DNA from 3 places in the Dactylosporangium salmoneum genome. Region 2 is predicted to be linked to each of the others. Evidence: riboswitches for the same ligand, from Rfam matches in the RefSeq annotation. Region 2 holds a riboswitch; each other region holds the start of a gene.

Region 1 (3,268 bases), on a different contig from region 2:
GCGAGGCGTTGGCCACGATCACGTCGAGTGATCCCCGCTGGGGGCGCCAGGTCGAGGCGTCGGCGAGCTGGAACCGCAGCTGCGGCGACTTGAACCGCTCCGCCGCCGCGATCATGTCCGGCGAGGAGTCGAGGCCGAGGACGGCGGCGTCGGGCCAGCGCTCGGCCAGGGTCGCGGTCATGTTGCCCGGCCCGCAGCCGACGTCGGCCACGGCGACCGCCGCGGTGGTCGGGATGCGCGCGACGAGCTCGTGGAAGGGCCGCGCCCGCTCCTCGGCGAAACGGTTGTACTGCCCCGGATCCCAAGACGCCATGCCCTCCATCATGAAGGGCATGGCGTCTTGGTGAAGCGGGTGGGGGAGCGCTACTGCGGGCGCGCCCAGCCGTACACGCTGTCCACGGTGGCCGAGGCGTACTGCACGACCGTGCCGGTGTGCGGCGCGTGGATGATCGACTTGTTCCCGACGTAGATCCCGACGTGGCCGAGGCCGTTGTAGAAGATCAGGTCGCCTGGTTCCAGCTTGTCGAACGGAAGCGTGCTCGTCCTGTAGTGCGCCGCGATCTCCGAGAACTGCCGGGACGCCTGGTGCGTGAGGCTCACGCCCGCGGCCTTCCAGGCGGCCATGGTCAGACCCGAACAGTCGAAGCTGTTCGGTCCGGCGGCGCCGAACACGTACGGCTTGCCCAGCTGCGCCTTGGCGTATGCCACGGCGGCGCCGGCCTTGCCGGAGGCGGGGGGCAGTGTGCCCGGGTTGTACGCCGGCGGGTTGACCTTCTTGGAGCCCGCGGCGGTGGCCTTCTTCTGCAGATCCTGCAGCTTCTTGATGTCGCCCTCGATCAGCTTGCGCTTGTTCTCGATGTCCGACTTCTGCGTGGTCTGCGCGGCGAGCAGCTCGTCGAGCTGCTGCTTCTCGCTGTCGTACTTGCTCTTGGCGTTGCGGTAGTTCTCGATGTCCTTCTGCTGACTGTGCGTGATCTGCTGCAGCATGGACATCTGATCCATGAGGGAGCCTGTGTCACGGGCGTTGAGGATGGCCGAGAGGGCCTGCATGTTGCCGGCCGTCTTGAACTGGGCGATCGCGAACTGCTCGACGTTGGCGCTGGTCGCGTCGACCCCGTCCTGCAGCGGTTTGAGCTTCGCCTGCAGGTCGGCCACCTTGGCCTGGGTGGTCGCCAGGTCGGCGTTGATGCCGTTCCACGCTTCGATCGTGGCCTCGAGGTCCTGGTTCGACTTGTCGAGCTGGGCCTCGATCTCTGCCAGCGTGGGATCGGCGTGCGCGACCGTGCTCGGTGCGAGCACCGCGAGCATCACGAACCCGAGCAGGAGGGTTCGCAGCACCGACCGGTGGGCCCGGTGTCCAGTGGACAAGGAAGGATGACCCTTCTTCACCGACTACCGCCTACCGGGTTAGCTGACGGGTTCGGGCGGGAAGGAAAACGCCCTACCGCAGCGCGCTGCGGATTCACCCCACGAACACTCTGGGTCCCCGGTTCGATCACGCGCCGTCGATGGATCCGCCCGGCGCGCCGAACTCGATTCGGCGGCGCTTGCCCGGCGCCATCCGGGGTGGATGACGGACTGCCGAGCAGGCCAGAGCCTAACTTAACGTGATCATCCGCCGGGTGGAAGCCGCGTGTCCTCATCGATCGGTATTGCGTATAAAAGTCCGTATTACCGGGGGTTGGCTGTGTGCATCGCACAGTGACAGGACGTCGGCAACGCATCGATCTGGGGCTTGATTCTGTCCAGGGAACGGGTTAAATACACGTAACTTCTTACACCGACGATGCAAATAGTTCGGGGGTCCGAACGTGCTACGGGTCCAGAACCTCGAGGTCGTCTACGACGACGTGATGCTCGTCCTGCGGGGCGTCGACCTCGCCGTCCCGGAGGGCCGGATCGTCGCCCTGCTCGGCGCGAACGGCGCCGGCAAGACCACCCTGCTGCGTGCCCTGTCCGGGCTGCTCGGCGTGCACCACGGGACCGTCGCGCGCGGGTCCGTCACCCTCGCCGGCGCGCCGATCCACCGGCTGCGCCCGGCCGCGATCGTGCGCCGCGGGGTGAGCCAGGTCATGGAGGGCCGGCGCACGTTCGCCGAGCTGACGGTGGAGGAGAACCTGCGGCTCGGGGCACACACCCGGCGGCGCGGGGCGGCCGACACGCTCGCGCGGATGTACGAGCTCTTCCCGGTCCTGAAGCAGCGGCGCGGCGCGGTCGCCGGATACCTCTCCGGCGGCGAGCAACAGATGCTGGCGATGGGCCGGGCGCTCATGTCCGGCCCGGCCTACCTGCTGCTCGACGAGCCCAGCCTGGGCCTCGCCCCGCGCATGGTGGAGCAGGTCCGGGACCTGATCGTGGAGATCAACCGGGCCGGCACGGCGGTGCTGCTGGTCGAGCAGAACGCGGCCATGGCGCTGTCGGTGGCCGAGCACGGGTACGTGCTGGAGAACGGCCGGGTCGTGCTGGACAAGCCGGCCGCCGAACTGCTCGCCGACGACGACATCAGGGAGTTCTACCTCGGCGCGCACGCCGCCCATTCCTTCCGCGACGTCAAGTACTACAAGCGGCGGAAGCGGTGGACGGCATGAGCGACGTGCTCACCTTCAGCGGCGTGCGGCTGAGCTTCGCCGGGGTCAAGGCGATCGACGGGGTCGACTTCACCGTCGGGGCCGACGAGCTGTTCGCCGTCATCGGGCCCAACGGCGCCGGCAAGACGTCCATCTTCAACGTGATTTCCGGGGTGTACCGCCCGCAGGAGGGCCGGGTCCTGCTCGGCGGCGTGGACATCACCGGCGAGCGGCCCGACCGGGTGGCCCGCCGCGGCGTGGCCCGCACCTTCCAGAACGTCGAGCTGTTCCGCCAGCTCGACGTCGTGGAGAACCTCATGCTCGGCCGGCACCACCACATGCGCTACGGCACCCTGGCCGCCATCGCCTGGGTCGGCCGGGCCCGGCGCGAGGAGCTGGCCAACCGGGCCCGGGTCGAGGAGATCGTCGACCTCCTCGAGCTGGGTCGGTGGCGCCGGCAGCCGGTCGGGCTGCTGCCGTACGGCGTGCAGAAGCGCGTCGAGCTGGGCCGGGCGCTCGCCATGGAGCCGAAGCTGCTGCTGCTCGACGAGCCGGTGGCCGGGATGAACCTCGAGGAGACCGAGGACATGGCCCGCTACATCCTCGACATCCGCGACGAGCTGGGCATCTCGATGATCCTCGTCGAGCACGACATGGGCCTGGTCATGGACCTCGCCGACCGGGTCCTGGTGGTCGACTTC
Region 2 (3,268 bases):
TTCCGGCCCGGGAACATCTGGTTGAACTGCGCCTCGCTGACCACGAAGGCGCCGCCCGAGGAAGTGGGAGGGGGCGCAGTCGTGGGCGAGGAGCCGCAGGAGTACGGGTCCCAGTACCAGGTGCTGATCACGGGGCTGTAGCCCGGGTTGTCGTGCTCGGCGATGTAGAACTTGCCGTCCGTGAACTTCACGATGTCGCCGGTCACGTAGTTGTGGCCCTGGACCCACGCGGGGAAGCTGCACGCGCCGGCCGTGCCGGTCTGGACCGGCGGGTTGGTCGGGGTGCTGCCGCCGCAGCTGCCCTGGTCCTGCCACACGCCGCTGGTGCCGGGCGGGGCCTCGTTCTGGGTCCACCACTTCGCCAGGTAGTTGTGACCGTTGCGGGACGCGGTCATGCCACCCGTGTAGACCGCCGTGGACTGCCACGCGGGGGCGCAGGCGGCGGCTGAGGCCGGCATCATGTTGAAGAACGCGACCACTCCGCTCACCACCGCCATCGCGGCGAGCATGGCCAGCGCGCGGACTCTCGACACCCTCGATCAACTCCTTCGGCTTTGGGCCTGACCTGCACATCCGATCAGCCGGAGGAACGCCGAAGAGTGAACATCATCGTTTTATGAACAATATTTACGGTACCGTTGAGACAGCGCCACGCCGCCGAGCAGCCCGATCGCGGGCGCCCGGAGCGGCCAGGGCCACGGCGACCAGCAGCGCCGCCTCGGCGGCCAGCAACAGGCGCTCGGCCAGGCCGATGAGCACGCGGTCGCCCGGAAAGGCCGAATACACCATCGCCAGCGCACAGGCCAGGCTCAGCCCGGCGAGCACCCGCACGGACCGGCCGCCCAGCAGCCAGCCGGCCACGGGAAGGGCCACGAAGGCGGCGACCGACGCGTACCGGTGCACCGCACCCGCGGCCGACAGCGGCAACCCCGGCTCGTCCGTCGGCACCAGCGCGGCCACCGTCAGCCCCGCCGCCCAGACCCCGAAGAGCGCCGTCACCCAGGCCCCCACCCGGGCACCCGAGCGACGGAGGGCGAACAGCAGCGCGACCGAGGCGGCGGCCATGACGACCATCGCCCAGTCGACCACGCCACCGCGGTCGGAGACGGCGAAGTCACTCACCGTGAGTGACCACGGGTTCAGGTCACCGTCCGGGTCGAGATGGCCGTCGATGACGAGTGCACCGGCGGCGGCAATCCCGGCGAGGGCGAGGTACCGAAGGTTCACCCAGGAAGCGTGGCCTACGGGCGACCCTACGCGGATCGGTGGAGATCCTGACGTACCCCTGAAGCCACGAGTGATCCGTGTCACTGAACGCCCTCATAGCGGATCTACGCACAAACGGTGCGGTGCGCGAATTCCGCCCCGTCGGTACAGTGACCCACGGTCACGTCCGCGGGCGTGACTGCCGCCCAATCGCCGCCCGTGGCGAGCCGGGGACCCACCGTTGCGTTGGGGTGAATCCGCCCTCCCGGAAGCCCTTCCGGAAGCGGTGGTAGGGGTCGTTCCGTCCCGAACCCGTCAGCTAACCCGGTCGGCGGCCGACGGAAGGAACAACGAACCAGATGTCATCGCGACATCACTACCGGCGCGGATTGGTCGCGCTGCTGGCCGTGATCGCGTTCGGCGGGATCGGGGCCGCCCCCGCCGCGGCCGAGCCGGGGGATCCCGGCAACGAGGGCGCGGACGCCAATCCGACCCTCGCCTCCGTCCTGGAGTCGACGACCCAGGCCTTTACCGACGCCAAGGCCAAGTTCGAGGCCTCGGTCAAGCACCAGGCCGAGCTCACCGTGCAGCTGCAGGCGACCGAGGCGCAGCTGGCGACCCTCCAGGACCAGGTTTCGGCGATCGCCATCGCGGCCTACCAGACCGGGCCGCTGACCACGTTCGCCGCGCTGATGGACGCGGACAGCCCCGACAGCTTCGCCGAGCGGGCCAGCACCATCAACGAGCTGGCCCACCACAACGACAACCTGCTTCGCCAGCTGCGGCACCTGCGGGAGGCCCAGGCCTCGCAGAAGAAGGCGCTCGACGACGAGGTCGCCTCGCAGCAGCAGCAGGTCGCCACCATGGAGCAGCAGAAGAAGGCGGCGGAGAAGGCGCTCGCGCTGGCCGGCGGGCCGAGCAAGGGCTTCGTCTCCGCCAACCTGCCGGTGGCCGACCCGACGCCGCGCAACGCCAACGGCTCGCTGCCGAAGGAGTCGTGCAGCGTCAAGGACCCCACCACCACCGGCTGCATCACCCCGCGCATGATGCACGCGATGCAGGAGGCGCAGAAGGACGGGTTCACGCGGTTCGTCGCGTGCTTCCGCCCGAGCGGGCCCTACGAGCACCCCAAGGGCCGGGCCTGCGACTTCTCGGTGCAGAAGACGAAGGGTTTCGGTGGCGTGGCCACCGGTGACGACTTCGTCTACGGCTCGACGCTGGCCGCCTACTTCGTGAAGAACGCCGATCAACTCGGCGTCATGTACGTCATCTGGTTCAAACAGATCTGGACACCGGCGGCCGGCTGGCACCACTACAGCGGCGTGGCCGGCGACCCGTCGAGCGATCACACGAACCACGTGCACCTCTCCATCCTGTAGCCGCTAATCCTCACGTTGGCGCCGGGCCGGTCGATAGGGAGACTGTCGACCGGCCCGCCCGTGCGAGGGGATCTGCAGTGAAGTACCGTCTCGTGACCCGCAGCGACTTCGACGGTCTGGTCTGCGCGGTCCTCCTGCGCCACCTCGACCTGATCGGCGACATCACCTTCGTGCACCCGAAGGACGTCCAGGACGGCTCGGTCGACGTCGGCCCCACGGACATCCTCACCAACCTGCCGTACGCCGCGGGCGCCCACATGGTGTTCGACCACCACCACTCGGAGACCCTGCGCACCGGCGGCCAGGCGACCAACCACGTCATCGACGCGGAGGCCCCGTCGGCGGCCCGCGTGATCTATGACCACTTCGGCGGGGCCGAGCGCTTCCCCAACGTCTCCGACGAGCTGATGGAGGCCGTCGACCGGGCCGACTCCGCGCAGTACGACATCAGCGAGATCCTGCAGCCGACCGGCTGGAGCCTGATGAACTTCCTCATGGACAGCCGCACCGGGCTGGGCCGCTTCCGCCAGTTCCGCATCTCCAACTACCAGTTGATGATGCAGCTCATCGACGCGTGCATCGACCACCAGGACGTCGAGGAGATCCTCGCCCTGCCCGACGTGGCCGAGCGGGCCGAGCTCTTCCGCGAGCAGCAGGACCTGTTCGTCGACCAGCTGCGCCGG
Region 3 (3,268 bases), on a different contig from region 2:
GTCAACGCGAGCCTGGGGCGGGTCGACGGGATCGCCACGCTCATCGCCGGCATCGCCGGGCAGACCAACCTGCTCGCGCTCAACGCGACCATCGAGGCGGCCCGGGCGGGCGCCGCCGGGCGCGGCTTCAGCGTCGTGGCCGGCGAGGTGAAGGCCCTGGCCTCCAAGACCAAGGACTCCACCGACGAGATCGCCACCACGGTGGAGGCCCTCGGCGCGGACGCCGCCGCGATGGCCTCGGTCATCGCCGACATGAGCGACGGCGTGGTCTCCGTCGGCGGCGTCACCGCCGAGCTCAACGACGTCTCGGTGCGCCAGCGCGACGTCGTGCACCGGCTGGTGCAGAGCGTCCGCGAGGCGGTCGGCCGGGTCGAGGCGCTCAACCAGGTGACGGACCGCCTCGAGCGGCGCCGGCACAGCCGGGCCGCCGTCGAGGGCCGCACGACGATCCGCGTCGGCGAGCGCAGCCACGACGTGGAGATGCTCGACCTCAGCATCAGCGGGATGCGCTGCTCGATCGTGCCGGAGTGGCACGTGAGCGTCGGCGGCCGGGTCGAGCTGATCCTGGAGCTCGGCGACGAGCGCATCCCGGCCCGCGGCCGCGTCGTGCGCATCATCAACGGCGACTACGGCGAGGAGGCCGGGATCGAGTTCGAACAGCTCGACCCGGCCGCCCAGGCCCGCATCGAGGGCTTCCTGGACCATCTCCTGCGCCTGGAGCCGGCCCAGGAGATGGTCGCCGACTGACGTTTGCCGGGCGCTACGCCGAGTAGCCCCGGGCGGCGATCCAGTTGGCCATGTTCCAGGTCGACATCCAGTAGGTGCGCGGGCCGAACATGCCCGACGGGTCGGCGACCTGCACCGCCCGGCCGCGGTCGCGGTAGCCGACCAGCGTGATGTAGTGGCCGCCGGAGAACTCGTGGTAGACGCCGCTCGCGTCGGTGGCGCCGCCGACGATGTTGGCCACCACGGCCCGCCCGCCGCTCATCGCCGCGACGACGTCGCGCTGCAGCCGCTCGGCCTGGGCGCCGGTGGCCTGCTGGCCCGGGATCCAGTGGGTCTGGTACTCGTCCTTGCCCAGCACCCCGTTCATCGCCCGGGTCACGTCGGCCGCCGAGTTCGTGCCGTTGACCGTGGTACCCAGGCGGGAGGCGACATCGCCCTGCGACATCGAGACGCCAGAGGAGGTCAGCGCCATGCGGGTCGAGGCCGGGCCGCAGTAGTAGTAGTTAGGCTGGAACTGGAAGTCGTAGTCGACGCTGTGCTCCTCCGGCGCGGTCAGCAGCGGGTCCGGGGCGGGCGGGTCTGCCGGTTTGCCGGGGGCGGCGGTGGCAGGTGCGGGCACGGCCGCCGCGGCGACGTGGGCGTCGGCCGGGTCGGACGTCTCGTGGAGCACAGCGGCCGTTGTCACGGCGGCGGCGAGCATGGCGGCCGAGCCGATCAGCGCGGGGATCGGCCGCCTGGCCAACGCACGCCGACCGGCTTCCGCCCTTCGCGCAAGCTTGGGCAGGTCGAGATCTGGGTAGCGCACAGCGGAACTCCTTCCGGTGCCGCCTACCGGGTTAGCTGACGGATTCGGGCGGGAAAGATCGCCCTACCACCGGACCGTGAGGGCCGGCGGATTCACCCCGGGACTGGAATGGGTCCCCGGCTCGCGTACGCGACTCGGCGGATCAGGGCCGGCGCCACCCGTTCGGATGGCAGAGGGTCCGGCCCGGACGCCGCGACATTACTGAGCGGTATCCGGGCCGGGAACTGGGGTCCGAAATGCTGCGACCAGGCGGTCAGACGGCGGCGAGGTCCATGCCCCGGCGGCCGGTCGGGTTGAGATCGGCCAGCTGGAAACGGTCCGGCCAGGCGCGTTCGTAGTGCTCCTCCGGGAAGTCCGACGGGCTCGATCCGGTCTCGAACGCCGCCCGGACGTCCGCCGCGTAGCGCTCGTTGCGCGGGCACCACGGGGCGGCCGGGATGTACATGACGTTGCCCCAGCCGCGCTGGCGCCGCACCGGCGCGACGCTGTGGATCATGTCGCAGTGCCACCACACGGAGTCCCCGGCGCGTACGTCGGGGATGCCCGCCAGCGCCCGCACGAGCAGCGGGTGCCAGCGCTCGTTGGCCGGGAAGACCTGGTTCACCGTCACGCCGCACATGTCGTCCTCGGGCACGTCGGGCAGCAGCGGGCGCAGCATCAGGTACGCCATCGCCGCCGGAATGGGGACGGTGTGCAGGACGCCCTGGTCGTGGTCCATGTCCGACAGCGCGGTCCAGCCCTGGAAGGTGCGGAAGGCCGAGCACATGGTCGAGCCCGGGTACTGCGGCCCGTCGGTGCGGTAGGCCGCGTCCCAGGGGTCGTAGTCCTGCACCGAGCCGTCGAACAGGTGCCGGAACGCCCGCTGGTAGGACTCGGTCATCCACAGGTCGAGCGTCCCCGGGTCGAGATGCGGGTTGAGGCCGGCCGAGTCGGCGCCCTCCGGCCGGCGGCGGATGCGGTCCGGATAGAGCGAGTCGCGGTCCGGGTCGAACCACCGGACCCCTTCCGAGTCGTACTTCCACTGCCGGTTCAGGAACGCCTGGACCCGCGCCATGCGGTCGCTCGTGCGGGCCTGCATCTGGGCCGGGGACCAGTAGATCGGGTAGATCTCAGGCCGCGAGCCGACGGTGCCGAAGAAGTCGTCGCCGGGGCCCCGGTACTGCTCGAAGAAGCGGTTGCCCTCGACGTACTCGACGATGTTGCGATCCCAGCCCAGCGCCTGGTCGCGATCGAAGTGCCCGCGCACGACCACGCAGCCGCGGCGGTGCAGCAGCTCGGCCTGCTCGGCCGGGACGGTGCCGGCGGCGATGTCGGCGTAGTCGATGACCGGCCAGACCTGCTCGCCGCGGGCTCGCGCCGCCTCGATCTGCTCGACCTCGGCCTCGACGCGCCGCTCGACCGCGGCGAAGACCTCCTCCACGGTGCGCCCGGACGCCGCGATGCGGGCCCGGATCGCGGCCTTGACCTCGCGGATCGCGCCGGACAGGTCCGCCGGCGTCTCCTCCCAGTGCGGCAGGGCTGGTGCAGACACGGCCGCCTCCCTCTCGTTCTAGTCAGGACTCCTTATTTGTATTTTCGACGGTACGCACCCGTCCCACTTCTAGGCAAGACTCCTGACTAGAATCGGCACGTGGACGTTGCCAGGCCGTCGCTGGAGCTGGTCCGCTCGCTGACCGACGAGCACGTGCTGCGCGCGCTGATGCGCCACCGCCGCCTGACCCGGGCAGAGCTGGCCGC

What was found. Region 2 has a riboswitch for cyclic di-AMP ahead of ABD352_RS03900 (coiled-coil domain-containing protein). Riboswitches for the same ligand answer to the same signal wherever they lie in the genome.
Region 1: another riboswitch for cyclic di-AMP. It lies ahead of ABD352_RS16470 (C40 family peptidase); the one in region 2 lies ahead of ABD352_RS03900 (coiled-coil domain-containing protein).
Region 3: another riboswitch for cyclic di-AMP. It lies ahead of ABD352_RS32730 (C39 family peptidase); the one in region 2 lies ahead of ABD352_RS03900 (coiled-coil domain-containing protein).

What each region holds. Positions count from the first base shown of each region.
Region 1 is NZ_BAAARV010000025.1:174,745-178,012, forward strand. It holds gene ABD352_RS16465 (methyltransferase domain-containing protein) at 1-313, opposite strand, end outside; gene ABD352_RS16470 (C40 family peptidase) at 364-1,368, opposite strand; cyclic di-AMP (ydaO/yuaA leader) riboswitch at 1,382-1,553, opposite strand; gene ABD352_RS16475 (ABC transporter ATP-binding protein) at 1,854-2,588, shown strand; gene ABD352_RS16480 (ABC transporter ATP-binding protein) at 2,585-3,268, shown strand, end outside.
Region 2 is NZ_BAAARV010000005.1:243,791-247,058, forward strand. It holds gene ABD352_RS03890 (glycoside hydrolase family 19 protein) at 1-533, opposite strand, end outside; gene ABD352_RS03895 (DUF998 domain-containing protein) at 628-1,227, opposite strand; cyclic di-AMP (ydaO/yuaA leader) riboswitch at 1,400-1,556, shown strand; gene ABD352_RS03900 (coiled-coil domain-containing protein) at 1,566-2,585, shown strand; gene ABD352_RS03905 (exopolyphosphatase) at 2,663-3,268, shown strand, end outside.
Region 3 is NZ_BAAARV010000063.1:20,088-23,355, forward strand. It holds gene ABD352_RS32725 (methyl-accepting chemotaxis protein) at 1-747, shown strand, start outside; gene ABD352_RS32730 (C39 family peptidase) at 761-1,531, opposite strand; cyclic di-AMP (ydaO/yuaA leader) riboswitch at 1,537-1,681, opposite strand; gene ABD352_RS32735 (YbiU family protein) at 1,785-3,062, opposite strand; gene ABD352_RS32740 (winged helix-turn-helix domain-containing protein) at 3,162-3,268, shown strand, end outside.